One region of the Cellulosimicrobium sp. MI9406 genome, then DNA from elsewhere that is predicted to be linked to it. Evidence: riboswitches for the same ligand, from Rfam matches in the RefSeq annotation. Region 1 holds a riboswitch; each other region holds the start of a gene.
The links. A riboswitch is a leader RNA that binds a small molecule or an ion and turns the genes downstream of it on or off. The one in region 1 is predicted to bind S-adenosylmethionine.
Positions count from the first base shown of each region.

Region 2: it holds a riboswitch for S-adenosylmethionine, as region 1 does, so the genes downstream of both, MT994_RS01840 (methylenetetrahydrofolate reductase) here and MT994_RS07560 (LLM class flavin-dependent oxidoreductase) in region 1, are expected to answer to the same signal.
Region 3: it holds a riboswitch for S-adenosylmethionine, as region 1 does, so the genes downstream of both, MT994_RS00810 (hypothetical protein) here and MT994_RS07560 (LLM class flavin-dependent oxidoreductase) in region 1, are expected to answer to the same signal.

Region 1 covers NZ_JALIZI010000003.1:422,683-432,422, reverse strand. The annotation lists gene MT994_RS07570 (MMPL family transporter) at 1-199, opposite strand, end outside; gene MT994_RS07565 (helix-turn-helix domain-containing protein) at 301-1,023, opposite strand; SAM riboswitch class IV at 1,193-1,300, shown strand; gene MT994_RS07560 (LLM class flavin-dependent oxidoreductase) at 1,646-2,800, shown strand; gene MT994_RS07555 (NtaA/DmoA family FMN-dependent monooxygenase) at 2,818-4,215, shown strand; gene MT994_RS07550 (DUF1684 domain-containing protein) at 4,275-5,174, shown strand; gene MT994_RS07545 (GNAT family N-acetyltransferase) at 5,171-5,767, shown strand; gene MT994_RS07540 (amino acid ABC transporter permease) at 5,764-6,855, shown strand; gene MT994_RS07535 (amino acid ABC transporter ATP-binding protein) at 6,852-7,631, shown strand; gene MT994_RS07530 (ABC transporter substrate-binding protein) at 7,746-8,780, shown strand; gene MT994_RS07525 (FAD-dependent oxidoreductase) at 8,788-9,740, shown strand, end outside.
Region 2 covers NZ_JALIZI010000001.1:414,785-424,524, reverse strand. The annotation lists gene MT994_RS01870 (VOC family protein) at 282-662, opposite strand; gene atpC (ATP synthase F1 subunit epsilon) at 840-1,157, shown strand; gene MT994_RS01860 (VOC family protein) at 1,162-1,560, opposite strand; gene MT994_RS01855 (DUF2630 family protein) at 1,653-1,901, shown strand; gene MT994_RS01850 (hypothetical protein) at 1,952-2,203, shown strand; gene metE (5-methyltetrahydropteroyltriglutamate--homocysteine S-methyltransferase) at 2,260-4,707, opposite strand; gene MT994_RS01840 (methylenetetrahydrofolate reductase) at 4,740-5,801, opposite strand; SAM riboswitch class I at 5,807-5,909, opposite strand; gene MT994_RS01835 (cation acetate symporter) at 5,999-7,522, opposite strand; gene MT994_RS01830 (heavy metal transporter) at 7,519-7,986, opposite strand; gene MT994_RS01825 (LytTR family DNA-binding domain-containing protein) at 7,983-8,855, opposite strand; gene MT994_RS01820 (histidine kinase) at 8,852-9,740, opposite strand, start outside.
Region 3 covers NZ_JALIZI010000001.1:173,118-182,857, reverse strand. The annotation lists gene MT994_RS00825 (hypothetical protein) at 1-545, opposite strand, end outside; gene MT994_RS00820 (ubiquinone biosynthesis protein UbiD) at 693-1,955, opposite strand; gene MT994_RS00815 (hypothetical protein) at 2,082-2,246, shown strand; SAM riboswitch class IV at 2,475-2,592, shown strand; gene MT994_RS00810 (hypothetical protein) at 2,665-3,264, shown strand; gene MT994_RS00805 (NERD domain-containing protein) at 3,330-4,997, shown strand; gene MT994_RS00800 (SIR2 family protein) at 5,050-6,729, opposite strand; gene MT994_RS00795 (DUF6308 family protein) at 6,726-7,385, opposite strand; gene MT994_RS00790 (hypothetical protein) at 7,500-7,886, shown strand; gene MT994_RS00785 (hypothetical protein) at 7,933-9,015, shown strand; gene MT994_RS00780 (hypothetical protein) at 9,102-9,740, shown strand, end outside.

The DNA of each region.
Region 1 (9,740 bases):
ACGCCTCGGGCAGCGCGGTCTGGAGCCGCTCGGTGACGTCGGCGGTCGGGGTGCCGGGGATCGAGAAGCTGCTGGCGAGCGTGCCGCCGAACGCGACGAACGCCGCCCCGGCGAGCACGAGCACCGCGAGCCACGCGGCGAGGACGGTCCGCGCGCGGCGCGCGCACGCGCGGCCGAGGCGGTAGAGGAGTTCAGCCATGAGGGTCCTTCGGTGGGAGTCCGGTGGCGGGTGGCGGGTGTGCCCGGGATGGCGGGGGTGATGCTGCGGGAGAGGTGGTCGCGGGGAGTTTGCGGCTCGCGTCAGGCGGGGTCCGCCCAGCCGGCGCGGATCCGTTCGACGAGGCGGTCGAGCAGGCCCGACCACACCGCGCGCGAGGCGTCGTCGTCGGCGGCGCCGGTCTCGGCCCACCAGCGACGCTGGATGACGAGGACCCCGGCCATCAGCGCGCCCACCAGCATCTCGATCTCGAGCGGGTCGACGTCCGGGTGCCGGCGCGTGGTCGCCGCGACGAGGCGCTCGGCGAGGTGGGTGAAGGTGCGCACGACCATCGTCGTGACGCGCGGCGTGGGCTCGGTCGCGGTACCGCCGAGGGCGCGCGTGAGGTAGGCCATGGGGCCGACGAGGTCCGTGCCGCGCAGCGCCGCGGTGACGTCGTCGAGGGGCGTGGGGCGGTCGGTGCCCGGCTCGGCCGCGCTCGCCCCGAGCGTCTCGACGACGGTGCCCAGCACGTCCTCGCAGACCTCGACGACGACGTCGTCGAGCGACGCGAAGTGGTTGAAGATCGTGCGGCGCGCGACGTCGGCGCGGGCCGCGAGCTCGTCGACGGTGAAGCGCGCGCCGCCCTTCTCCTCCATGAGCGTCGCGGCGGCGGCGACGATCGCACGGCGGTGGCGCGCGCGCAGAGCAGCGCGACGGTCGGGGGCCGCGGCGTCCGGGCCGGGGACGTCCGCGCTCGGCGCGTCCGGGGTCACGGCGCCCGTCGCGGGCGCGGTCGGGCGCTCGGGTCCGGGGAGGAGAGGCACCTCTTGACACTAGGTGCATCGATGCACTCGGTGCAAACGGGCGCTTCTGCTGCTCAAAGTTGACCGATCGAGTCCAGTATGTGGGAAGGTCCCGGCGGTGCGTTGACACCCTCTCCGACCGCTCGTAGGTTCCCGGCAACCGAGGTCCACGGACCCCGGCACAGGACATGGTCATGAGCTCCGACGCGAAGCCCCGGCTCGTCGGACGGCAACCCTCCCGCGTGGCGGGGTGCCCCGGGTGAGGACCAGGTCCCGCGTCGCGCGGCCTGCGCGGTGCGGGGCAACACGCGGCGCCCGGAGACGGGCACGAAGGAGACGGACGATGGACCGGCGAGAGTCGAGCACCGCGGTGAGCACCCCGCACGCGCCGACGTGCCCCTGTCCGGTCCGCGCTGCGGCCGTCGTCTCCTGTCCGGTCGGCGCCCCCGTGCGCGTCACCTGTTGTCGCTGACGACGCCCCGCTCCTGACGCCGCGCGCTCCCGCGCGCACGCCCTGACGGGCCTCCCTCCGGTCTCCCCGGCCCCGCCCTGCCGTCCCGCGGCGGGGCGACCCTGCCCACCCCCGGCACCCCGCCGCGCCCTGAGCGCGCCGCCGGCGCCTGTCCCAGAACGGATCCTCGCGATGCCCGACCCCCGCCCCGCCCGCACCGTCCACCTGGGCGTCGACCTCACCGACGCCGGTGCGCACCCCGCCGCCTGGCGGACCGTGGGCTCCCAGGCCCAGCGCCTGTTCGACGCCAAGCGCCTCGTCGAGCTCGTGGCCACGGCCCAGCGCGGCCTGCTCGACCTCGTCACGCTCGACGACGCGTTCACCCTCCAGCCGGGCCGCAACGGGTCCGTGCGCGGCCGGCTCGACGCCGCGCTCGTCGCGTCCCGCCTCGCGCCGCGCAGCGCGGGCATCGGCCTCGTCCCGACCGTCACCACCACGCACACCGAGCCGTTCCACGTCTCCAAGGCGGTCGCGACGATCGACCACGTGAGCTCCGGCCGCGCGGGATGGCAGGTCGGGTGGTCCACGACCCCGGCCGAGGCCGCGGCCTTCGGGCGCAAGGGCGCCCAGGACGAGCCCGACGCCGTGGCCGAGGCGGACGAGGCGGTCGAGGTCGTCACGCGGCTGTGGGACTCGTGGGAGGACGACGCCGAGATCCGCGACGTCGCGACGGGCCGGTTCGTGGACCGCGAGAAGCTGCACTACGTCGACCACGAGGGCATCCGGTTCGCGGTCAAGGGGCCGTCGATCGCGCCGCGCCCGCCGCAGGGCCAGCCGCCCGTCGTCGTGCGGGCGAGCACGCCGGCGTCGCTCGACCTCGCGGCCCGGCGGGCCGACGTCGTGCGGGTCCGCGCGGCGACGCGGGACGAGGCGGTCGCGCTGCGGGCGCAGGTGCGCGACGCCGCCGCGGACGCCGGGCGCGACCCCGACGGGCTGCGGGTCCTCGTGGACGCGTACGTCGTCGTGGGGGACACGCGCGCGAGCGCGCAGGCCCGCCTCGACCTGCTCGAGGACCTCGAGGGCGTCTCGTGGGACACCGACTCGCTGACGCACGTCGGCACGGCGCGCGACCTCGCGGCGACGGTCGAGGAGTGGGCGCACGCCGGTGCCGCCGACGGCTTCCTGCTGCGGCCGTCGTCGCTGAGCACGGACCTCGACGCGATCGTCGACGGGGTCGTGCCGCTGCTCCAGGGCGTGGGGCTGTTCCGCACCGCGTACCCGGGCACGACGCTGCGCGACACGCTCGGCCTCCCGCACCCCGCGAACCGCTACGCGGCGATCGCCTGAGCCCGGACGGACGCGACATGAGCACCCGACCCCGCAAGCAGATCCACCTCGGCGCCCACTTCCCGGGCGTCAACAACACCACGGTGTGGAGCGACCCCCGCTCGCGCAGCCAGATCGACTTCGCGTCGTTCGAGCACCTCGCGCGTCGCGCCGAGGACGCGAGGCTCGACTTCTTCTTCCTCGCCGAGGGCCTGCGCCTGCGCGAGCACAAGGGCCGCATCCACGACCTCGACGTCGTCGGCCGCCCCGACACGCTGCCCGTCCTCGCCGCGCTCGCCGCCGTCACGGAGCGGCTCGGCCTCGCGGGCACGATCAACACGACGTTCAACGAGCCGTGGGAGCTCGCGAAGCAGTTCGCGACGCTCGACCTGCTCTCCGAGGGCCGCGCGGCGTGGAACCTCGTGACGAGCCCCGACGCCTTCACGGGCGCCAACTTCCGCCGCGGCGGGTACCTGCCCTACCCCGAGCGGTACGCGCGGGCGGCCGAGGTCGTCGAGGTCGCGCGCGCCCTGTGGGACTCGTGGGACGACGACGCCGTGCTGGCCGACCGGATCGCGGGCGAGTTCCTGCGGCCCGGCGCGGTGCGGCCGGTCGCGCACCACGGGACGTACGCGGACGTCGTCGGGCTGTTCGAGACGCCGCGCGGCCCGCAGGGTCACCCCGTCCTGTTCCAGGCGGGCGACTCGGCCGACGGGCGCGACTTCGCCGCCGCGACCGCCGACGTCGTGTTCTCCGCGCACTCGACGTTCGACGCCGGGCGCGCGTTCTACGAGGACGTCAAGGGGCGGCTCGCGGCGCACGGGCGCGAGCGCGACTCCCTGAAGATCCTGCCCGCGACCGTCGTCGTGCTGGGCGACACGCCCGCCGAGGCGGAGGAGCGCGCCCGGGAGATCCGGCTCCAGCAGGTCTCGGGCCCGACGGCGATCGCGTTCCTCGAGCAGGTCTGGGGCCGCGACCTCGAGGCGTACGACCCCGAGGGCCCGCTGCCCGACGTCGACCCCGACACCGAGAACCCGTCGATCACGCGCGGCCGGGTGCGGCACGCGAAGGACCCGGCGGCGGTCGCCGCGGCGTGGCGCGAGCAGGCCGAGGCGAACGGCTGGTCGATCCGCGAGCTCGTCATCCAGGTGACGTCGCGCGGCGGGTTCGTCGGCACGCCGCAGCAGGTCGCGGACGACATCGACCGCCACGTGCAGGAGGACGCCTCCGACGGCTTCATCCTCGTGCCCCACCTCACGCCGGGCGGGCTCGACGACGTCTTCGACCAGGTCGTCCCGCTGCTCCAGGAGCGCGGCTCGTTCCGCACGGAGTACGCGGGCACGACCCTGCGCGAGCACCTCGGCCTCGCCCGCCCCGGCGCGACGCGCGGCGACGGCGAGCCCACGACGGCGCACCCCGCCGAGCTCGTCGGCTGACCGCCGCCGGCACCGCGGCGACCACCGCACCGACCACCCGCACCGACCTCGGAGGACCCATGAGCACGAGCACGCCGACCGCCACGGGCGCCGTGGCCACCGCACCCGCCGACCCCGTCGCGTCCGCGTCGCCCGACGCCGCCGCGTGGGCCGCCTGGCACGCCGACCGCGAGGACGGGCTGCGCCCGCCGCACGGCTGGCTGAGCCTCGTCGCGTACCACGCGCTCCCGGCCGAGCCCGCCGCCCTCCCGGGTGTCCCGGGGCTCTGGTGGGCCGACGCCGACGGCGCGCACCACCGCGCGGGCGAGGGCGGCGCCGTCCGGACGACGACGGGCAGCGTCGTCGGGACCGTCGTCGTCGCGGAGGGCGGGTCGACGCTCGCGGGCACGTTCCTCCCGGACGGCCGGGACGCGGGCGACCCGGCGGACGGCGGCGAGACGCGCGAGGTCGCGGTGGAGGTCGTGCACCGCACGGGCCGCTACGCCGTCCGCGTGCGCGACCCGCTCGCCCCGGCCCGGACGGCGTTCGACGGCGTCCCGACGTTCCCCTACGACGCCGCCTGGGTCGTCGACGCGCCGGTGCGCTGGTACGACGCGCCGCGGCCCGTCGTCGTCGGCGCGGCCCGGCCCGGCCTCGTGCACCACGTGCGCACGGTCGGCGAGGTCGACCTCGTCGTCGAGCGCGACGGCGCCCGGCGCGGCGCGACGCTCGCCCTCACCGGCGCGCCGGGCGGTGCGGTGACGCTGCTCTTCAGCGACGAGGCGGACGGCGTCGCCCCCTGGCGGGTCCTGCGCGTGGACGCCGACGCGGTGCCCGGCACCGAGGGGAGCGTGCGCCTCGACCTCAACCGGGCCGTCAACCTGCCGTACGCGTTCAGCGACTTCGGCACGTGCCCGGCGCCGGTCGAGGGCAACCACGTGCCGTTCGCCGTCACCGCGGGTGAGAGGGCACCCCGGTGACCGCGGTCGCCGCGCGTCCCGCCACGGTGAGCGGGGCGCGCGAGGTCCGGTCCGTCGCGATGCACGACCCGCTCGTGCGGCCGCTCCTCGACGAGCTCTCCCACGAGTACTGGACGCGGTACCAGCGCGTGCTCACCGCCGAGGAGCTCCGCGCCGAGATGGAGCACTACCCCGCGCAGGACTTCGCGGCGCCGCACGGCGAGCTCGTGCTGGTGCTGGAGGACGGCGAGCCCGTCGCGGGCGGCGCGTTCCGCCGTCGGGCCGAGCCGGAGCTCGGCGACCCGGCGCGCCTCACCCGGCCGGCCGCGCGCCGCGCCGACGGGACGCCCGCCGTGCGCACCGCCGAGCTCAAGCGGATCTGGACGCACTCGGCGCACCGGCGCCGCGGGCTGGCGCGCCTCGTGCTCGCCGAGCTCGAGCGCCGGGCCGTCGAGCGCGGCTACCGGCGCGTGTACCTCACGACGGGCCCGCGCCAGCCCGAGGCCGCCGGTCTGTACCTCGCGACCGGCTACACGCCCCTGTTCGACACCGGGACCGATCCCGAGGAGATCGGCCCGCTCGCCTTCGAGAAGTGGTTGGAGGTCGCGCCATGAGCACCGTGTCGCTCCCGCAGGACGAGTCCCGGCAGCTCGCGCCGCCGTCGGGCCGGCACCCCGCCGACCCGCGCGGCGGTGTCGAGGACGCGCTGCCGCTCGAGAGCCTGCGCATCGTCCCCGCCCGGCACCCGGGCCGCTGGGTCGCGACGGCCGGCGTGGCCGTGCTCCTCGCCATGGTCGTCAGCTCGCTCGTGACGAACGACCGCTGGGAGTGGGGCGTCGTCGCGCAGTACCTCACCTGGCCCTCGATCCTCGAGGGCGCGTGGGCGACGATCCGGCTCACGCTCGTCGCGTCGGTCGTCGGGTTCGCGCTCGGCACCGTGCTCGCGCTCATGCGGCTGTCGCGCTCGCCGCTCCTGCAGTCGGTCTCGTGGACGTACACGTGGGTGTTCCGGTCCGTGCCGCTGCTGCTCCAGCTCCTGCTCTGGTACAACCTCGCCTACCTGTACCCGTACCTGAGCGTCGGCATCCCCTTCGGGCCGGAGTTCCTGTACTTCGACACGCTGTCCGTGATCGACAAGTTCTGGGCCGCGATCCTCGGGCTCGGGCTCTCGCAGGCCGCGTACTCGGCCGAGATCGTGCGGGCCGGGATCCTCTCGGTCGACCAGGGGCAGCAGGAGGCCGCCGCGTCGCTCGGCATCCCCAAGCGCCGCCAGGTGAGCCGCATCATCCTGCCGCAGGCGATGCGCTCCATCATCCCGACGGCCGTCAACGAGGTGATCGGGCTGCTCAAGGGCACGTCGATCGTCTACGTGCTGGCGTACGGCGAGCTGTTCTACATCGTCAGCGTCATCTACGGCCGCAACGGCCGCGTCGTGCCGCTGCTCATCGTCGCGTCGATCTGGTACCTCGTGCTGACGACGCTCATCACGGTCGTCCAGTACTACGTCGAGCGGCACTACGCGAAGGGCGCGGTGCGCACGCTGCCCCCGACCCCGCTCCAGAAGGCGCGGTGGACCGTGCTCGTCTGGGCGTCGCGGCTCTCCGGCCGCCCCGTGCCCGACGCCGTCCCGCCCGCGTACGCGGCCCGCGCCCGGGTGGGCGTGCTGACCCGCACCGCGCGCACGTCGGGAGGTGCGGCATGAGCGCCGACGTCGCGACCGCCGGGCTCGTCGAGATCCACGGCGTCCACAAGAGCTTCGGCACCCTCGAGGTGCTGCGCGACGTGTCGCTCACCGTGGCGCCCGGGTCCGTGACGGTCGTGCTCGGCCCGTCCGGCTCCGGGAAGTCGACGCTGCTGCGCGCGATCAACCACCTGGAGAAGGTCGACAAGGGGTTCATCTCGCTCGACGGCGAGCTCATCGGGTACCGCCGCAAGGGCAGCACCCTGCGCGAGCTCAAGGAGCGCGAGATCCTCGGCCAGCGCACCCAGATCGGGTTCGTCTTCCAGAGCTTCAACCTCTTCCCGCACCTCACCGCGCTCGAGAACGTCGTCGAGGCGCCGGTCTCCGCGCAGCGCCGGCGCCGCGAGGACGTCGAGCCCGAGGCCCGCGCGCTGCTGGAACGCGTCGGGCTCGCGGACAAGGCCGACGCCCGGCCGCGCCAGCTCTCCGGCGGGCAGCAGCAGCGCGTCGCCATCGCCCGTGCGCTCGCGCTGCGGCCCAAGGTGCTCCTGTTCGACGAGCCCACCTCGGCGCTCGACCCCGAGCTCGTCGGGGAGGTGCTCGAGGTCATCAAGGACGTCGCGAGCACCGGCACGACGCTCGTCGTCGTCACGCACGAGATCGGCTTCGCCCGCGAGGTCGCCGACACCGTCGTGTTCATGGACGACGGCGTCGTCGTGGAGCAGGGCACGCCCGCCGAGGTGCTCGACCACCCGCGCCACGACCGCACCCGGGCCTTCCTCCAGAAGGTCCTCTGAACCACCGACCTCCACCGACGCCCACCGTCGTGACCCGCGACCGGCCGCCCGGCCGTCCCGCACACCCGCACTCCCTGCGTCACCCCGACGCACCACCCGAGAGGTAGGACACCCGTGACCGCAACGACCACCCGCGCCCGCGCCCCCCGCGCGCTCGCCGCCCTCGCCGTCGTGCCCCTGCTGGCGCTCGCGGCCTGCTCCGGGGTGAGCACCGAGGCCCCGGCCGCCGCGGACGAGGGCGCGGCGTCCTCCGACGGCACGACGGAGAGCACGACGTCCGTCTCGGACGCCCTCGACGTGAGCACGAGCCCCGACCAGGACCGCATCCGCACCACCGAGTCGGCCGAGGCCGTCGCCCTCCTCCCGGACGCCTGGAAGGACAAGGACGAGCTCGTCGTCGCGATCTCCGCGGGCTCCGCGCCCCCGCTCGGCTTCCTCGCCGACGACGACGAGACGCCCATCGGCAACGAGACCGACATCGCGCAGCTCGTCGCCGACGCGCTCGGCAAGGACCTGCGCCTCGAGGTCAAGGCCTGGGCCGACTGGCCGCTCGCGCTCGGCTCGGGCGACGTCGACGCCGTGATCTCCAACGTCACGGTGACCGAGGAGCGCAAGGAGACCATCGACTTCTCCACGTACCGCAACGACGAGCTCGGCTGGCTCGTGGGCGCGGACTCCGACATCACGTCGATCACGAAGCGCGAGGACATCGCGGGCAAGGTCGTCGCCGTCGGCTCCGGGACGAACCAGGAGAAGATCGTGCTCGAGTGGGACCGCCTCAACCAGGAGGACGGCCTCGAGCCCATCCAGGGCCCCGAGTACTACGAGCAGTTCTCCGACGTCCTGCTCGCGCTCCAGTCCGGGCGCATCGAGACGTACGTCGGCCCCAACGCGTCGCTCGCGTACCAGGCGGCGATCTCCCCGCAGGACTTCAAGGTCGTGGGCACGCTCAACGGCGGCTGGCCCGACACGGCGCAGATCGCCGTCGCCACGAAGAAGGGCAACGAGGCGGCCCCGGCCATCACCGCCGCGATCAACCACGCCATCGAGGACGGCACGTACCTCGAGGTGCTCCAGCGGTGGGGCCTGGAGTCCGAGGCCGTCGAGGAGTCGCAGACCAACCCGCCCGGCCTGCCGAAGACGGAGTGACCCGCGCATGACCACCAGCACCCAGCACGTCGACCACCTCGTGGTCGGGGGCGGCGTCATGGGCTCGGCCGCGGCGTGGCAGCTCGCCCGGCGCGGGCGCGACGTCGTGCTGCTCGAGCGCTTCGCGCCCGGGCACGCGCACGGCGCCTCGCACGGGACGTCGCGCATCTACCGCACGACGTACGCCGAGCCCGAGTACCTCGACCTCGCGCAGGAGGCGCTGCGCCTGTGGCGCGAGGTCGAGGACGAGACCGGGACCGAGCTCCTCGACGTGACCGGCGGCGTGAGCCACGGGCGTCGCGACGGTGCGGCCGAGCGCCGCGTCGACGCGATCGGCGCCGCGTTCGCGGCCCGCGGGATCGAGCACGAGTGGCTCGACCCCGCGGCCGCGGCCGAGCGCTGGCCGGGGCTGCGGTTCGAGGGCCGGGTGCTGCACGAGGTCGCGACGGCCGGCCGGCTCCACGCCGACCGGGCCGTCGCGGCCCTCCAGGGGGCCGCGGCCGCGCGGGGCGCCGACGTGCGGCACGAGGTCGCCGTCCGGCACGTCGAGCGCGTCCCCGAGGGCGTGCGCGTCGTCACCGACGGCGCCGACGTCGTCGCGCGGGTCGTCGTCGTGACCGTCGGGGCGTGGAGCGCGGGTCTGCTGGGTTCCCCGGCGGGCGGCCTGCTCGGGCAGGAGCTCCCGCTCGTCGTCACGCAGGAGCAGCCCGCCCACTTCGCGCTCGCCCCCGGCACGTCGCCCGCGGGGTGGCCCGCGTTCACGCACGACGTCGGTCCCGGCACCGCGTGGCCGAGCGGCGTCTACGGGCTCGCGACCCCGGGCGAGGGCGTCAAGGTCGGCTTCCACGGCGTCGGCCCCGTCGTCGACCCCGACCGGCGCTCCTACCGGCCGGAGCCGGGCCAGCTCGCCGCGCTGCGCGACTACGTGCGGACCTGGCTGCCCGGCCTCGACCCCGACGC
Region 2 (9,740 bases), on a different contig from region 1:
TCGCGGCCCGGTGGTCTCAGCGGGTGACGGTGCGGGGAGAGGGGGCGCCCGAGCAGGCCGCCATGGCCACCTCGCAGCCTGCGGTGCCGTGCATCCGCGTCTCCTCGTCCCGTGCGGCGCGCCGTCGGCGCGATCCTGAACCGTGGTCGTGCCCGTCCGGCACGACGGACGGCTGCCCACGGCAACCGTCACCCTCGATGGTGGGCCTCGGCACCCGCCGTCGTCAACGTGATTGCCGACCGGGTCGCCGCGCACCCCCGCTCGACGGCCGACGCCGTCCCTCAGGACGTGGCCCAGACGCCCAGCTCGTTGCCGCTCGGGTCGAGGAAGTGGAACCGGCGGCCGCCGGGGAACTCGTACGGACCCTCGACCACCTCGCCGCCCGCGCCCCGGACGGCGGCGAGCGTCGCGTCGAGGTCTTCGGAGAACAGCAGGACGAACGGACCGCCGCGGGTCACGTCGCCGGACTCGGCCAGACGCAGACCGCCGGCCTCGTCCGCGCCGGACTCTGCCGCCGTGCGGATCCCGGCGTACCCGGGGCCGTAGGGGACGAACTCCCAGCCGAAGGCCGCGCCGTAGAACGCCTGCGCGGCGGCGAGGTCGGTCACGGGGAGCTCGACGTAGTCGATCGAGTGGTGGATGCCGTGCGCGTGGGTGCTCATGTGCCCATCGTGACGTGGGCCACCCACGGTCGACGCGCGGGCACCCACCGGAACCACCGCGGCGGGCGCTTCCCCGGTGACCTTCGGCCCCACCCGGGTGACGAAGTGCCGGGCCCGGCGAGCGGGTCGCCCGGCCAGACTCGGAGGTTCCGCCGTCCACCGTCCGGGAGGAACTCCGTGCCCGTCGCCCTGCCGTCCCCGTCCGAGACCGCCGCACCCGCCGGGGAGCGGCTGGTGTCCGTGGAGGTGGTGGTGCCGTCCGGGGTGTTCTGGGCGGGGGAGGCGCGGAGCGTGACGGTCCCCGCGGCGTCGGGCACGCTGGGCATCCTGCCGCGGCACCAGCCGGTCGCGGCGTCGCTCACGGCGGGCCGGGTGCGTCTGCGCACCCCGGACCGCCCGACGGCCGAGCTGCGGATCGGGGGCGGGTTCGTCGTCGTCGACCAGGACGAGGTGACGATCCTCGCCGACGACGCGACGTGGGTGCGGGCTCGCTAGCCCGCTACGCGGGGTCGGTCGTCGTCCCGAGCTGCACGACGACGACCCGGTGCCCGTCGGGGTCGTGGACGTGCGCGAACCGGTCGCCGGTCTCGGTGTCGGCGTCGGGCCCGACGAACGGCTCGACCCCGGCCGCGGCGAGGCGTGCGAGGGTCGCGTCGAGGTCGTCGACGTAGAGCACGAGGTTGGGCAGGCCGTGCCGCACGAGCGGGGCGCCGCCCTCGGGGAGCGGCACGAGCCACAGGCCGGGCTCGTCGACGCGTCCGGGGCCGACGTGGAGCAGCGGGAACCCCTCCGTCTCCCCCTGGAACAACGTGCGGAAGCCGAACCCGTCGGCCCAGAACGCGGCGCTCGCGTCGAGGTCGCGGCAGAGCAGGACCGTGCGCCCGATCGTCGTCGTCATGCGACGAGCCTAGGGCGCACCGCCGACGCCGCGCCCGCGTGGGGCCCGGCCTCCCGGGGCGCGCCCGCGCCGTCGGGCATACCGTGGACGGCATGACGACCGACGGCGGCATCCGCAGCACGATCAGCGAGCTCGTGGCGCAGGAGCACCGGCTCCGGGAGCAGCTCGCCCGGGGCGAGATCTCGGGCCCGCAGGAGCAGGAGCGGCTCCGCGCGATCGAGGTCGAGCTCGACCAGTGCTGGGACCTGCTGCGCCAGCGCGGCGCTGCGCGCGAGTTCGGCGGCGACCCGGATGCGGCGACGGCGCGAGACCCCGGTACGGTGGAGAACTACCTGGACTGATCGCCGACGGCGACGTCCGGCTCCCGTTCCGACCTCAGAAGGAGAACCCCATGACCACGTCCAGCGAGCAGGCGGCGCACAGCCCCCTCCCCACCGGGACCGAAGGGCGCGACATCCCCGGTCACGCGGGCGCGGTCGCACGGTTCGTCGTGGCGTTCGCGCTGTTCGTCGGCGGGCTCGTGCTCATGGGGTCGGGCATGTCCGGCGTCGACGGCGGTGTGTGGCTCTTCGTGGGCGGCCTCGCCGCGGCGACGCTCGCCTTCGCCCTCCCGATGGCGGGCACGGGAACGACCGAGCGCTGACACCCTCGACACGGAGGCCGGGTCCCGACGGGACCCGGCCTCCGGCGTCTCCGGGGTCAACCGAGCGTCGCCCGGACGGCCTTCGCCGCGGTGACGAGGTGCTCGAGCGACGGCACGGTCTCCTCGTAGCGGCGGGTCTTCAGGCCGCAGTCGGGGTTGACCCAGACGACGCGCGGGTCGATCGACTTCACGGCGAGCTCCAGCAGCTCGGTGACCTCCTCCGTCGAGGGCACGCGCGGGCTGTGGATGTCGTAGACGCCCGGCCCGATGCCGCGCGAGTACCCGGCGTCGCGCAGCTCCGGCACGATCTCCATGCGCGAGCGCGCCGCCTCGACCGACGTCACGTCGGCGTCGAGGCCGTCGATCGCGCCGATGACCTCGCCGAACTCCGAGTAGCACAGGTGCGTGTGGATCTGCGTCGCCGCCGCCACGCCCGAGGTCGCGAGCCGGAACGACCCGACGGACCAGTCGAGGTACGCCGGCTGGTCCGCGCGGCGCAGCGGCAGGAGCTCGCGCAGCGCGGGCTCGTCGACCTGGACGATCCCGATGCCGGCGGCCTCGAGGTCCGCGATCTCGTCGCGCAGCGCGAGGCCCACCTGGTTCGCCGTGTCGCCGAGCGGCTGGTCGTCGCGCACGAACGACCACGCGAGGATCGTCACGGGCCCGGTGAGCATGCCCTTGACGGGCTTCTCGGTGAGCGACGCCGTGTACGTGGACCACTCGACGGTGATCGGCGCCGGGCGCGTGACGTCGCCCCACAGGATCGGCGGGCGCACGCAGCGCGACCCGTACGACTGGACCCAGCCGTTCGCGGTGACCGCGAACCCGTCGAGGTGCTCCGCGAAGTACTGCACCATGTCGTTGCGCTCGGGCTCGCCGTGCACGAGCACGTCGAGGCCCAGCTCCTCCTGGAGCGCGACGACGCGCGCGATCTCCTCGCGCATCGCGGTCGTGTAGTCCGCGTCCGACAGCTCGCCCTTCGTCCACAGCGCGCGGGCGCGGCGGATCTCCGGCGTCTGCGGGAACGAGCCGATCGTCGTCGTGGGCAGCGGCGGCAGGTTCAGACGCTCCTGCTGCGCGGCCGCACGCTCGGCGTAGTCGCCGCGTGCGAAGTCCGCGTCGGTCAGCGCGGCTGCGCGCTCGCGCACCGCCGGCACGACGACGCCGCTCGCCGCGGCGCGCGAGGCCACCGCCGCGTGGGACGCCTCGATCTCCGGCGCGACGGCGTCGCGACCCTCCGTGAGCGCGCGGGCGAGCGTCGCGACCTCGCCGACCTTCTGGTCCGCGAACGCGAGCCAGTCGCGCAGGCGCGGGTCGAGCGTCGTGCCCGACGCCGTGCCGGGCTCGGCGAACGCCTCGTCCTCGACGTCGTGCGGCACGTGCAGCAGCGACGTCGACGTGCCGACGGTGACCGCGCCCGCGCCCAGGTCCCGGACGGTGTCGACGACGTCGAGCTTCGCCGCGAGGTCGGCGCGCCACACGTTGTGCCCGTCGATCACGCCCGCGACGAGCGTCTTGCCCGCGAGGCCGGGGACGGCGCCGTCGGCCGCCGCCGGGACGGCGCCCTTGACGAGGTCGATCGCGATGGCGTCCACGTCCGTGCCGGCGAGCAGCGCGAGACCGTCGCGGGCCGCGGCGCCGTCGTGCTCGGCGGCGGCCTGGAGGCCGCCGAACGGCGCGGCGACGAGGATCGCGGGACGCGCCTGCGCGGCGTCCTCGGCACCGACGGAGAGCTCCGTCGCGAGCTTGCGGTACGCGGACTCCACGGCGGCGGCGAGGTCGGCGAACGGCACGTCGACCGAGTCGGTGACGAGGATCGGCTCGTCGAGCTGGACCCACGGCGCCCCCGCGGCGGCGAGCGCGCGGAGCAGGTCGGCGTAGGCGGCCACGACGTCGTCGAGGCGGACGAGCGGCGAGTACCCGGCGGGCGCGTCGTCGGCGGCCTTGGACAGCGCGAGGAACGTGACCGGCCCGACGACGACGGGCCGCGTCACGACGCTGGCCTCCTTCGCCTCGACGAACTCGCGCACGACGCGGTCGTCGACGAACCGGATCGGGGTGTCCGGGCCGATCTCGGGGACCAGGTAGTGGTAGTTGGTGTCGAACCACTTGGTCATCTCGAGCGGGGCGTCGTCCCCCTGGCCGCGCGCCACGGTGAAGTAGCCCGCGAGGTCGAGGCGGCCCGCGTCGTCGGTCAGCGACGCGAACCGCGACGGGACCGCCCCGAGGGAGGCGGCGGCGTCGAGCACCTGGTCGTAGAAGGAGAACGAGCCGGGGACGGACGCGTCGTCGGCGCCGAGGCCGAGGTCGACGAGCCGGCGGACGGTCGCGAGGCGCAGCTCGCGGGCCGTGGCCTCGAGCTCCTCGGCCGAGGTCTTGCCGGCCCAGAACTCCTCGACGGCCTTCTTCAGCTCGCGGCGGCGGCCGATGCGCGGGTAGCCGAGCACGGTGCCGGCGGGGAAGCCGACCAGGTTCTGGGTAGGGGAGGGTACGGAAGTGGCCATGATCGAAACCTCTTGCTGGTCCGGAGGACCGGTCAGACGGGCGCGCCGTGCGTGGCGGCGCTCGTCGTGGGCAGGGAGGTGCCGGTGACCCACGGCCCGCTGGCCAGGTCCGGGACGAGCGGGGCGGCGGCGGCGCTGGCGCCGCCCCCGGTCCCGACCGACCCGCCGCCGAGGTGGACACCCTCGAGCAGGTCAAGAGCGGCGCGGTGCTTGTTGAACGTGTACACGTGCAGACCGGGCGTGCCCGCGTCGAGGACGCGCTGCGCGAGGTCGACCGAGTACGCGATCCCGTAGGCGTGCTGCGCCTCCGGGTCGGGCAGGGCGTCGAGCGCGTCCAGCAGGTGCTGGGGCGCGCGCACGCCCGTGAGCTCCTCGACGCGACGGAGCCGCGCGGGCTCCGTCGTGGGCAGCAGCCCGGCGAGGATGGGGATCGTCACGCCGGCCGCGCGGGCCTCGGCGACGAAGTCGGTGTACGACGACGCGTCGTAGAAGAGCTGCGTGATCGCGAAGCTCGCGCCGGCCTGCTGCTTCTGCCAGAGGCGTCGCACCTCCTGGGTGCGCGTCGTGCCGGCGGCGGGGTTGCCGTCGCAGAACGTCGCGACGGCGATCGTCAGCGGCCGGGCCGCGCCGCGCAGCGCGACGGCCGGGTCGGACGCGCAGCGCGACGCCTCGACCTCGCGCAGCAGGGCGACGAGCTCGGTCGACGACCGGACGCCGTCCGGCGCGGGCTGCCAGTCCGGCTGGTCGCGCGGCGGGTCGCCCCGCAGTGCGAGGAAGCTCCGCACGCCCTCGTCGAGGAAGTCGGTGATGACCGACTCCACGTCCTCGCGCGACGCCCCGACGCAGGTGAGGTGCGCGATCGGCAGCACGGGCGTGCCCTGGAGCAGGCGTCCGACGACCTGGCGCGCGGTCGCGCGGTCGGTGCCCGCGGCGCCGTACGTCACGGACACGAAGTCGGGGTGCGTCGCGACGAGACGGCGTGCCGTCTCCCAGAACTTCGGGGCCGCGTCCGGTCGGCGCGGGGGCATGAGCTCGAACGACACCGTCGGCCGCGGACGGCCCGGACGGTGCGCGAAGGATGCCTCTGAGGTCATGCGTCACTCCATCGACCCTGGCGTTAGCACCTTTGTCCTCGGGAGGCTTCCGTCGGCGGGTTGCTGCGGTGTCGTCGAGCCAGGACTCTCGACCGCTCTGGATGGTTGCCACGATCCTACGACCCATCCGACATGCGGTCGAGAGCGCCCGCCAGGTGAGATGCGGAGGGTCGTCGGAGCTCCCGGTGCGACGAGTCTCAGGCTCGACGGCGCTCGGGCACGTGCAGACGGCGGAGGAACCGGTCGGTGCGCAGCGGCGGGCCGCGCCGGTCGAGGAGCGACACGACGACGACGGTCGCCGTCGCGAGCGGGATGGTCCAGGCGGCGGGCTGGGCGAGCAGGGCGCGCACGACGCCGGGGACGCCGTCGGCCGTGCTGCCGGACGGGCTCCCGTACCCCGCGGCGACGAGCGCGGACGACGCGAGCAGCGCCGTCGCGCACAGGACGGCGCCCACGACCATGCCCGCCACCGCGCCGCGCGCGGTGAGGCCGCGCCACCACACGCCGAGCAGGATCACGGGGGACAGGGCCGACGCGGCGAAGACGAACACCGTCCCGACGCTCGTCACGAGGCCCTGCGGGATGGTGACGAGCGCGAAGGCGAGGGGGATGAGCGTGCACGCGACCGCCGACCAGCGGAAGGACCGCACGGTGCCGCCGAACAGGTCCTGGCTCACGACGCCCGCCAGCGCGACCACGAGCCCCGACGACGTCCCGAGGAACGCGGCGAACGCCCCGGCGACGACGAGCGCGGCGAGGAGCTCGCCGCCGAGCCCGGGCACGAGGCGGGTCGGTAGCGTGAGGACGACCGTGTCCGCCACCCCGGGCGCCGCGAGGTCGGGCGCGACGACCCGCGCCACGAGCCCGAGCGTGCTCGACACCATGTAGAACACGCTGATCATGACGAGCACGACCACGGTCGTGCGGCGGGCCGAGCCGCCGTCGGGCGAGGTGTAGAAGCGCACGAGGACGTGCGGCAGCCCGGTCGTGCCGAGCAGGAGGGCGAGCAGGAGCGAGACCGTGGCGTACGCGTCGAGGCCGCCCGGCCCGGCCTCGTGGGGGAACACGGCGGCGGGGTCGAACGTGACGACGGCGCCGCCGGGCTCGAACGCCCCGCCGAGCGCCATGAGCACGAAGACGAGCGGCACCGCGAGCGCGGTGAGCTTGACCCAGAACTGGAACGCCTGGACGAACGTGATGGAGCGCATCCCGCCCGCGGCGACGACGGCGCTCACCACGACCGCGATCCCCACCGAGCCGACCCACGGCGGCACCGCGGCCACGCTCGTGATGACGAGCGCCGCCCCGTGGAGCTGCGGCACCACGTAGAGCCACCCGATGACGAGCACGAGCACGCTCGTCACGCGGCGCGCGACCACGGAGTCGAGCCGGGCGTGCACGAAGTCGGGGATCGTGTACGCGCCGCTGCGCCGCAGGGGGCCCGCGACGAACAGCAGGACGAGCAGGTAGCCCGCCGCGTACCCCACGGGGAACCAGAACGCCTCCGCGCCGGACAGCAGCACGAGACCCGAGAGCCCGAGGAACGTGCCCGCGGACAGGTACTCGCCGCTGATCGCCGACGCGTTCCAGACCGGCCGCACGGTGCGCGACGCGACGAAGAAGTCGCTCGTGGTGCGCGAGATCCGCAGGCCGTAGAACCCGATGAGGCCGGTCGCGAGGAGGAGCAGCGCGATTGCGACGAGGGGCAGCGCGCTGGTCACGGCGCACCGCCGTCGTCGGGGCCGGGCTCGTCGGGCGCGCCCGTGCCCTCGGCGAGCGCGCGGTACCGGCGCTCGTTGCGCGCCGCCGCGACCGCGAAGACGACCGCGAACGCGACGATCACGGGGTAGAAGCCGTACGCGTGCACGAGCCACGGCAGCGGCACGCCGAGCAGCACGACGCCGTCCAGCGCGGGCACGCCGCTCATCGTCACCGTGAGCAGCGTGACGACCGCGAGGAACGACGCCACGCACGCCAGCCCGAGCCGGAGCTGGGCCCGCACGAGCCCGCGCGTGTAGGCGGTCGCGGCGTCGTCCGGCTCGCCGGTCCGCGCCGTGCCCGACGGCGCCCCGCCCTCCGGGACGGCGCCCTCACCGGGGCCGGGGCGAGGGCCGGGGCGCGTCGCGGGGAGGTCGGTGGACCGGACGCGCACGCGCGCGTCACGACGCGGGTCGGTGCCCGTCACGGCGCGCCCCGGTGCGGCCCGAGGAGCGCCTCGCGCACGGCGGGCACCATGCGCCGGCTCACCGGGACCTCGTGCCCGGCGACGACGAGCGCGGGCTGCGCCCCGCCGAACCGTGCCGCGGTCACGGCCGCGCGGTCCACGAGGTACGACCGGTGCACGCGCAGGAACCCCGCGGGCGCCCACCGCTCCTCGAGGTCGGAGAGCGGCTCGCGCACGAGGAACTGTTCGGTGTCCGTCACGAGCCGGGAGTAGTCGCCCTGCGCCTGCACCCACCGCACCGCGCTGCGCCGGACGAGCCGCGTGGTCGTGCCGACCGTCACGACGAGCGTCTCCTCGGCCGGGGCCGCACCTCCCGCCGGGCTGCCGGCCGCCGGTGGGGGAGCGGCGGCGCTCGCGGACGGTGCTGCCGCGTCGGTCGCGGGGGCGCGCCCCGCCGCGGTGCGCTCCGCGACCCGTTCGACGACGCGGTCGACCGCGCGCGTGAGCCGCTCGCGCCGCACGGGCTTGAGCACGTAGTCGACGGCCTCGACGTCGAACGCCTCCAGCGCGCGCGCCTCGTCGGCGGTGACGAACACGACCGCCGGGCGGTCGGCGAACCGCGAGAGCGCGCGGGCGAGATCGAGGCCGGTCAGCCCCGGCATGTGGATGTCGAGGAACGCCGCGTCCACCGTGCGCGACGAGAGCTCGCGCAGCGCCTCGGAGCCGCTCGCGACCCCGCGCACGGTGCGCACGCGCGGGTCGCGGCGGAGCAGGGCCACGAGCTCGTCGAGCACGGGCCGCTCGTCGTCGGCGACGAGCACGTCCAGCCCGACGGCGTCCCCCGCCCCGCCGGGGAGACCGCCGGCCGGAGCCGGGTCCGGGGTGGTCACGGCACGCTCACCTCCGTCTCGTGCAGCGGCTGCGACCGCGGGACGCGCAGCCGCACGAGCGTGCCCGAGCCGGGCGCGGTCTCGATGTCGAGCGCGTGGTCGTCGCCGTAGAGCTGGCGCACGCGGGTGTCGACGTTGCGCAGGCCCACGTGCGTCGTGTCGCGCGACGTGAGGAGCTCGCGCACGACGGCCGGGTCCATGCCGACGCCGTCGTCCTCGACCGTGATCTCCGTCTGGGTGCCCTCGTCGCGCGCGGTGATGACGATCGTCCCGCCGTGCTCGCGCGGCTCCAGGCCGTGGCGCACCGCGTTCTCGACGAGGGGCTGCACGGAGAGGAAGGGGATGACGGCCGTCAGCGACTCCGGCGCGATCTGCAGGGTGACGGCGAGGCGCTCGCCAAACCGGGCGCGCTCGAGCTCGACGTAGGAGTGGATCGAGCGCAGCTCGTCGGCGAGGGTCGTGAAGTCGCCGCGCCCGCGGAACGAGTAGCGCGTGAAGTCGGCGAAGTCGAGCACGAGGTCGCGCGCCCGCTCGGGGTCGGTGCTGATGAACGACGCGATGGCGCCGAGCGCGTTGTAGACGAAGTGCGGGCTGATCTGGGCGCGCAGCGCGCGGAGCTCGGCCTGGGCGAGCGCGGTGCGCGACGCCTCCAGCTCGGCGAGCTCGAGCTGCGCCGCGCACCACTGCGCCACCTCGCCCGTCGCGCGCACGAGCGGCGGCCGCACGGTGTCGGCGAACGCGACGACTACGCCGGCGACGCGGCCGCCCGCGACGACGGGCGCCCCGACGGCGTCCTCGACGTCGCCGCTCTCGACGTGGCGCCGTCCCGTCGCGAGGACGCGCTCGGCGACGCGCCGCGCGTCGGGCTCGAGGGTCGAGCTCCCG
Region 3 (9,740 bases), on a different contig from region 1:
ACCGGGGCGAGGCGCGTGACCGTCGTCGTCAGCGCCCCGTGCCGCACGCGCACGGCGCAGTGCGCGACGCCGCCCGACTCCGTGCGGTCCGTGACCGACGCCGTCACGACCCCGGCCTCGCGCGTCGCCGCCAGACGGTCGCGGTGGTACTGCGCGTAGAGCGGGGCGTCGTCGCGCGACCGGCGCAGCGACCGCGCGTAGCCCGCCCACATCGGGCCGAGGAAGACCCACGGGAAGATCGTCCACACGACGTTCCAGAACCACGGGAAGAAGCCGTCGTGGTCCCACGCGTTGACCGTCACGAGCCAGACGAACCCGCCCGACAGCAGCGCGAGCAGCACCCCGTTGCGGATCTTCGTCCCGACGCCCGACGGCGGCTCCATGAGCCCCTCGGGCGTGCGCGGCAGGTCGTCGACGGACTCGTCGTTGCCCACCAGCCGCAGGATGGCCTTCGGGTCCGCGGTCTTGCGCGCGAGCGCGGCAGACGGCGGCAGGGGCGATTCGTCATGAGGGGCGGACGGCGCCCCAATCGTGTGGTCAGACATCACCCCGATCCTACGATCGCCTTGCCCCGCCGGGCCCACCTGCCGCCCCGTCCTAGCCACGCCGTGGGTCGAACACGGGGATGGCGACCTCTTGCGGCTGTTTCTGGTCGGCAACCCCGTGGTCGACGGTCGGTGAGGGCGTGGTGGTCAGCGGTTGGTGGTCACCGTCGTGTCGGCGGCGCGGGCCGCGGCCAGCAGCGGCTGGAGGCCGAACGCCTGGACCGGGCCTAGCGCTCCCGTCCCGTTCGTCTCGCCGGCCGCTGCTCGGGTCGCGCCCCACGCGAGGTAGTGGGCCGTGAGGTCGTACGCGTCGGGACCGTCGAGTCGGGCCCGGCGCAGCACCTTGCCCTCGGCATCGCGTGCGACCGCGAGCACGTGCGTGCGCGACGCCGCGCGGGCTGCCTCGTCCGGCCCGCCGCTCGACCCGCTGCGCGAGCGGGCGAGCCGCCGCAGGCCGTCGCCGAGCCCGGGGACGCGCAGCGCGGCCGTCGCGACCGCCGTCGCCACCGGCGCGAGCCGCACCGCGGGACCGGACACGCCCAGCGCCACCTCGACGTCGCGCAGCCCCCGCTCGAGCCCGGGGAGCGTGAACGGCTCGGTGCCGCCCGCGGTGACGCCCCGCACGCGCCGGCCGGGGCCGACGTCGAACGTGACGACGCGCGCCGCGATGCGCTCGCTCCGGAGACCGCCGTCGCGCCACGCGTACGACGGCTCGAGCGCCGTCTCCAGCGCGCTCACGCGCGTGCCGCCGCTCACGCCGCCGCCGGTGGGGAAGTAGCCGATCTCCAGGCGCACCGCGTCGGCGCCCTCCTCCTGGAGCGCGAGCGCCCCCGAGAGGTTGCCGGGCACCCAGTCGTGGCCGAACGCCGTGAGCAGCGCCGCACCCGTGCGCCGGGCGCGCGGCCCGAGCTCGTCGAACACGCGCCGGATGAACGCTGGCTCGCCCGTCGAGTCGAGGTACACCGCGCCCGCCTCGATCGCGGCCTCGACCGCCGGGCCGCCGTGCCGCCCGAACGGGCCGACCGTCGAGATCAGCACGTCGCCCGGTTCGACCAGCGCACGCACGGTCCGCGCGTCGTCGACGTCCGCGACCGCGGTCTCGAGCGGCGTGCGCGCAGCGGTGCCCGACGGCGGGCTCCCGGCCTCGCGCGAGCCCGCGGGCTCGGCGCGGTGACGGGCCGCGGACGGTGCCGTCGCGGACGGTGCCGCCGCGGTCCGTGCGGTCGCGGTCGGTGTCTCCGCGGCGAGGTCGGCGGCGAGCGCCTCCAACCGGTCCTGGGACCGACCCGCGAGCACGGGCCTCGCGCCGCGGGCCACGAGCTCGTGCGCGACGAGCGTGCCCGTGTAGCCCGTCGCGCCGAGGAGCACGATGCGGCCCGTCGCCGGGGGAGGGGTCGGGGCGTCGGTCATGGGGTCACCTTTCGCCGGAACCAGGGATCCCGCGAGACTACGGAGCGGTGCCGGGGCTCGCGCGTCGGCGGGGTCCGGCCGCTCCCTGCCCGCGCTCGCCCGCGGCCCGCGTGGTGTCCTGGCGGTATGGACCGACAGCCTGACGACCCGCGGCGCGAGGACAGGCCGCCCGACGACGGTGGACGGCCCGACGGGCCCCGGCCTGGGCTCGTCGGGGTGCTGTGGTGCGTCGTCGTCATCGTGGCGGTGCTGGTGGTCGGCGTCGCGATCGGGTTGTTGGACGGCCGCTAAGGGCGCGCCACCGGGCGACTCCGCCGGCCCCTTGGCCGAGCAGTTCCTGCCCATCAGAGACCTCACCCCGTTCCCGCCGAGACGACCCTGTGCCGGACGCGCCTTGCGCGGCTGGGGAGCGGGTGCTGCGAGGCGACCTGGGTTCGGCACCGCTCCGAGGGCGCGGAGCCCGGCGGACACGAGGAGCGTTCTTGCTGTCCGTCGGCGGATGAGGTAGACATCTGCCCAGGTCACGAGTGTCCAGCGATACGCCCTCCGCGTGCTGGTCCGGCAACCGCGCCCCTCGCGCACGGTGCCCCAGGAGGAAGACCGGCCCCCGGCCGACCGGCCGAGGGAAGTGCGAGGTCGACGTCCGCCTCGGCCGCACCGCGACGGTGCGCGCCGACCGGTCGTCGGCCCTGAACGAAGGGCTGTACCGATGTCCGTCCTCACCCACTGGGTCCGCACCGACGAGGCGTGCCGCGTCCTCCTCACCGCCGACGGAGGGCTGATCTGCCCCGTCCACACCGGCGTCCCCCGCCCGACGCCGTCCCGCGCGTGCGCCGTCGGCGCCGGACTGACCCTGTGCCAGGTGTGCCTGCGGGGTAGTTCGTACTCCCACGGGACCTTGCGGGTGCAGCGTTCCGTGTGCGCGGACTGCCTCGCCGTCGACTCGCGTCTCACCTCGGCACTGGGCGTGCCGTCGCTCGCGCCGCGCCACCAGGACGACCCGATGAAGCCACGGATGCGCGCCTACGTGACGCTGGTCTTTCCCGAGCGGTGGCGCCTGGCGCGCGCCACGGGTCTCCCCGTCCTCCGGCTCGACCCGAGCGCGCCGTACTGGGGCCGGCGGACGGTCCAGGACGGCATCATCGAGGACGCGATGCGTTCGCGGCCCGAGCGCCTCTTCACCTGGCACGACCACTGGGCAGCCCACGGCAGCTTCGACGACGCCGCCCGCCGCGCGGCCTACCTCGCGTGGGTGCGTGCCGTGCATCCCGCAAGCGTGGTCGCCTCCGCGAAGGCGGGTGAAATCTGATGAGGGTGGCGCACCGTCCCGCCGGCACCCGTGACGGCATCGGGCCGGTGCGGTACGAACAGGTCATGCCGCACGCGTATCCCCCCGACCCGACGTTTCCCGACGACGGCGGCGCAGAGCGCGCCGTGTGGGAGGCGCTCGTCGCGCAGCTGCCGGACGACGCGGTCGTCGTCCACGGCCTGCACCTCCAGGAGGACGAGCACGAGTACGAGATCGACGTGCTCGTCGCGTGGCCGGGAGTCGGGATCGCGGCGATCGAGGTCAAGGGCGGTTACGTCGACCGGCACGAGGGCGCGTGGTACCAGGGCAGCGGCGACCGTAGGCACCGCATCGACCCGGTCCGTCAGGTGCAGGGGGCCCGGCACGCGCTCCAGGCGCTGCTGCGTCGTCGCGGCCTCTGGGCCGGCGGGGCGCGCACCGCGCACCTCGTCGCTCTGCCGCACCGGTACGTGCCGGCCGACTGGTCGTCGCTCGACCTGCCGCGAGACATGCTCGTCGACCGCACGGACCTGGAGCGGCCGCTCGGCGTGGCCGACCGCGTCAAGCACGCGATCGAGCGCCACGGCCAGGGGCACGCGCCGCTCGCCCTCGACGACGTCCCCGACCTCGTCGAGTCGCTCACCGGGGGCTTTCCCAGCCAGGCGGAGCACCTGGCGCTCGCGGCGCAGCACGAGACGCGGCTCGAGCAGATGACCCGCGACCAGTCCCGCACGCTCGACGCGCTCTCGGAGGTGCACCGGATGCGCGTCGTCGGCGGCGCGGGGTGTGGCAAGACGTGGCTCGCTCTCGAACAGGCGCGACGGCGAGCGCGAGCCGGCGAGCGGATCGCCCTCCTGTGCTACTCGCGCGGGCTCGGCCGCTACTTCGAGCGGATCGTCGAGCAGTGGCCGGCGCGCGACCGTCCGGCCTACGTCGGTCTCTTCCACGACCTGCCGCTGGCCTGGGGCGCGGATCCCGGCGCGGACGACGACCCGGACTACTGGGAGCGGCGGCTGCCGCTCGCGCTCGGCGCGCTCGCCGACGCACGCGGCGCGGCCGACCTCTTCGACGCGGTCGTGGTCGACGAGGCGCAGGACTTCGGCGACCTCTGGTGGCCGTCGCTGCTGCGCTGCCTGCGCGACCAGGACTCCGGCGGTCTGTACGTCTTCATGGACGACGCGCAGCGCGTCTTCCCTCGCGAGGGACGCGTCCCGCTGGAGCTCGTGCCGGTGACCCTGCACGAGAACCTGCGCTCGACGAAGCAGGTCGCCCAGGTGTTCGGGGCGCTCTCGCCGGAGCGCATCACGCCGCGCGGCATGGAGGGGCCGCCCGTCCGGGTCGTCGACGTTCCTGCGACCGACGCCGTCGGCGCTGCGGACGACGCGGTGGAGGCCCTGCTCGACGAGGGGTGGGGGAGCGGGCAGCTCGCGCTGCTCGCGACCGGGCGTCGGCACCCGCAGCAGGTGAACGAGGTCGAGGCGGGCGGCCACGCCGCCTACTGGGACGCGTTCTTCGCCGAGGACGACGTGTTCTACGGGCACGTCCTCGGGTTCAAGGGGCTCGAGCGTCCGGTCGTCGTGCTGGCCGTCAACGGCGTCCGCGACGTCGTCCGGGCGCGCGAGATGCTCTACACCGGGCTCTCCCGGGCGCGGTCGCTCCTGGTCGTCGTGGGTGACCGCTCGTGGATCGAGGACATCGGGGGAGAAGCGGTCCGCCGTCGCCTCGCCCGGGCGCAGGAGTGGTCGCCGGCCTGAGCCTCGCCGTGGACGTCCGCGGTGGACGACGGCGTCGTGCGCCGGGTGAGATTCAGCCGTCGGTCGATCCGGCACCGAACTGGTCGAGGGCGTCGGCGAGCTGGGTCCAGGCGTCGTCGGCGCCGATCTGGCGGGCAGTCCTCGCCAGGTTCCTCAGGTCGGTGACGAGCGATGCCGCCTCCTCGCCGCGCTCGTCGACGTACCGCGCGTCGAGGAGGTGGGGTGCCTCGCGCTCCGCGTGCATCGCGACGACGTCGAGGAGGACGGTCAGGGCCCGTGCGGCTCGACGCCGCTCGGTCGCCTCGCGGTCGCGCCGTGCGTCGTCCGACTCGGACGGGTCAGGCGTCACGATCGCGGCGCGCTCCTCGGCCTCCAGGGTCGGGACGACGACGTCGAACCGGCCCTTCCACAGGCGGCTGAACGCTGCGTCGTCGGCGAGATGGAGGACCGTGCCGATCTCCGGAGCGGCCGGGTCGTGCTTCTCGACGCTCGCCCGGAGGCCGGCCACCTCGTAGGCGAACCGCAGCAGGTTGTCGTCGGTCATGGACGCCCCGACGACGAGAAGGTGCTTCGTCATCATCAACGACTGGACGAGGGATCCGACGGGCTTCCACCGGTTGTCGTAGTGCACGAACGAGCTGCGGGACAGCACGATCGAGTCGGGGTGCTCCACGTCGCCGTGCATCTTGAGGAGCCACGGCCGTCCCGTGCTCGTTCGGTCCCACGGGAGCCGGTCGATGTCGGCCCGCAGCCCGTCGGTCGGGCCGCCCGCGGCCGTGACGGCCTGCTCGTAGAGCTGGTCGTAGTTGGTCGTCGCGGCCTCACGCACGCGCATGCTCGCGAGGAGGGCATGGGAGAGGCTGGGACGGGCGGACGCGGCCTTGATGATGCTCGCGACGCGAGCGCCGAGCGCCTTCTGCGTGTCCGACCTGGCCCGTGCGGACCGGTCCGCGAGCGCGACCTGGATGAGTTCCGCCTGCTCGAGCGGGCCGAGATCCTTCATGCGTTCGCGCACGTCGCCGTCCAGGTCGAGCTTCACGACGAGCTCGGTCAGCAGGTGGCTCCACGACGGGAGGCCCGCGGCGATGCTCACGCCGGCACCGAAGAACAGGGCGAGCTCACCGCGGGCGGCGTGCGCGCCGAGAGCCTGGGCCCGGGCCGTGACGTGGTCAGCGAGCCCCGTGGGCCGGGCGAGCACGCGACGGCGGTGCTGGAGCGCGGAGTAGTCCGCTCGGTTCGACGCGACCAGGGCGACGTCGACGCCCAGGTCACGTGCGGCGTCGTGCAGGGTGGTGAGGAGCGCGGAGATGACCTGGCCGCGGCGGAGCCGGTGACCGCCGTAGCCGGTCCCGACGACCGGCAGCGCGACGAGCGGCAGCTCGCGGCCCGCAGCCTCGGCAGCGGCGCGGAGACGGTCGCCGGAGTGCTCGACGATCGCCTCGACGGCACGGCGTGCGGCGTCGCCCACGCCGGCAGGCGTGGTGGCGACGGCGTCGAGGAACCAGACCTCGGGCCGGTTCTTGGTGCTGCGGCGAGACGTCCGCGCGGGGAGGGCTGCACCCCGTCCCCATCCCGCCGGCTCGACCTGGCTCCACGTGGTCGCGGGATCGAGTCCGGCCGCGTCGCGCCACCAGCGCTCGACGCGGAACCCCGCGTCGGTCGGGATGACGACGGCGTCGGCGCTCAGGGCTTCGAGGCGGCCGTTGACGACGAAGAGGTGACCCGCGGTCATCGGGCGACCTCCGCGTCGGCGGTGGGCACGAGGTAGCGGTGGTGCATCCACACGACGACGTCGAAGACGCGCAGCGCCGAGATGTCGTCGCCGATGCCGGCCTCGTCCCGCAGGGAGAGGAGGTGCCGGTGGAGGGCGCGGTCGTCCGCGCGGAGCTCCGCGCGGAGGGCCTCCCAGAAGGAGGCGGTCGGCTGGACCGCCGCCCGGACGACGGTGTCGTAGACCGGGACGAGCCGCGGTCGCTTGCGTGCCAGGAGCTTGCCGGCGGTGACCCAGCCGATCCCCTGGATGCCGCGCAGCGCCTCCCACAGTCGGCCCGGAGCCCAGTCGTCGGGGATCGACTCCAGGTCGACGAGCTCGACATCGTGCGGGATCTCGGCGAGCAGCTGCGCGAACTCGTCCGCGCGGGTCTCGAGGAGATCGATGGCTCCGTGCGGCGGGACGTTCACCGAAAGGAGCGAGACGGCGACGAGATCGTCCGCCGTGAACCGGTCGGCCGTTTCCGGGCGGTCGCCTCCGCCGGCCAACCGCTCGAAGCGCGAACCTGCCCAGCCCGTCGTCGCGCCCACGGGGCCGAAGTAGCGGCGAAGATGCTTGACGGCCTCGCCACGGAGAGGAGGCGTCAGGACCGGAGGGACGATCAGCGTCGATGTCACGGCGTCAGCGTAGGTCGGCCGGGGACGTGGACACCGCCGTGCTCGGATCCCGCGCGGGTGAAACCAGCAAGCAGATCTTGCATGTGTGCAGTTAGTGCACGTACGGTCAATTGCATGATCACGGACTCGTCGCGACATCACCGACCTCGACTCGACGCCGCCCGCGCGGCGCTCGACGAGGCGGCCGCGGCTGAGCCGGGGGCCGCCGTCGAACCTCTCGCCCGTGCCCGGGCGCTGCTCGACGTCGCGCTCGACGAGGCGATGGCCGAGGCCCTGCTCGCCGGGTCGTCGATGCGGTCGGTCGCGGAGGCGGCAGGCGTGGCCCCCAACACCGTCCCGCCCCGCCTCGCGCGCACGTCGGCGCTCGCGGGCTACTCCAGCCCTGACGGCCGCGTCACTGCCGAGGGCGTCACGCGCGCCCGCTACGACCGCGAGCGCGGGACACCGCCGCCCGAGCGGACGACCACCGTCGAACCGCTGAGGTTCCGCCGTCGCACCTGAGCACCTGCCGCGCCGTCCGTCCAGCAGCACGACGAAGGGAACCGCCATGCCTGACCAGACCCTCACCCACCTCGCCATGCTGCTCGACCGCTCCGGGTCCATGCAGACCATCAAGCAGGCCACCGAGCAGGGCTTCGACCTGTTTCTCACCGAGCAGCGTGACACCCCCGGCAGGTGCACGGTCACGCTCGCGCAGTTCGACAACGAGTACGAGGAGGTCTACACCGACCTCGACGTGCGCGAGGTCCCGCCGCTCGACCTCCGCCCGCGTGGCATGACGGCGCTGCTCGACTCCATCGGGCGCCTCGTCCAGACGACCGCGCTGCGCATCGCGCAGCTCCCCGAGGACCAGCGGCCCGGCGCGGTGATCGTCGGGATCATGACCGACGGCCTCGAGAACGCGTCGAAGGAGTACACGCACGCCGCGATCAAGGCGCTCGTCACCGAGCGCGAGGAGCAGTTCGGCTGGACATTCCTCTACATGGGCGCCAACCAGGACGCGATCGAGGTCGGCGCGTCGCTCGGCGTGAAGCGCGAGCGGTCGCTCACGTACGACACGGCGAACGTCGACCAGGCGTACGCCGCGACGTCGCGCAGCATGGCCGGCATGCGCACGGCCATGGCCGCGGGTGCGCCGCCCGCTGCGGCGCGTGACCAGCACGCGGTGTACACGGAGGCGGACCGCGCAGCGGCCGGTGGTCCCGTACCAGCTCGTGGGAGCTCCACGGTCGGTCGTCGCAGCGCCGGGCCCGCAGCGGTGCCCGTTCCCCGCGGGACGAAGGACGACCCGTTCGACGAGCAGCACCTGCTGGCGCACGTACGGTCGGTGCTCGCGTCGGGCGCGCCGACGCTCGCCGACGTGGGCACGTTCGGGGGACGAGCGGTCGTCTGGGCGACCGTGCGCGGCGTGCCGGTCTACCTCAACGCGGACTCGTCGCGCGCGGCGCTGCAGCAGTTCGTGGACGCGGCGGCCCGTGGCCCGCTGCCGTGGAGCGTCATCGCCAACCGGAAGGGTCAGCTCAACAAGGTCACCTTCCGTGTCGGCGAGCGGGTGCCAGGCTTCTACTGCTACACGACCGCGGTGCAGGCCGCGGCAGGTCCCCTGGGTGGGGTGACCGCCGCAGACTGAGTGCCCGACGGTGTGGGCCGGTTCGCGACGACGTCCCTCGCAGCTGGCGGGTACCGGCGGGCCATCGAAGTTCCGTCTCTCGTGACATGGAGGTCCCAGACATGGTCGTCCCCTTTCAGCACCGCGCCGTCTTGGTCAAGGTGACACAGTTCGGCAGCACCGAGGTCTCAGCGCGGATCCTGTACGACGCCGCACACGCGTGGTGGCGTGTCGCAGCCCGCCGGCGGGAGGGGCCCGAGGCGGTCGAGGTCGCCCTCGCAGTGCGCGACAACGCGGTTGTCGGCGCGTGGTGGATCGACGAGTGGACCCCCGACGAAGGGGGCGCGCGATGGTCGTTCGAGGGCCGTGAAGACCCCGAGCTCGATCGGTTGTACGACGGTCTCGACGTCACCCCGTGGTTCCCGCGCGGAGCACAGAACCCGCTGCGCTACGTCGGCCCGGACGGCGCCGCCGAGCAGGACGACCCGCTCGACGACGTCGACGGCGCGGCCGTGCAAGGCCACCCCGGTGCGGCGCGGGCGACGTTCGGGTCGTTCGACGAGGCGCTCGAAGAGTTTGGTATGCCGGTGGAGAACCGGGTGCGACTCCGTGAGATCGCGGCCGGTCTGAGCTTCACCGAGGTGTGGATCCCACCGGCCCGGTCGTACGTCGCGGTCGGTACGCCGGGCACGCCCGCCGCGGCCTACTTCGGCGCCGGGTACGTCTCGATCTACCGTGGCCCGAAC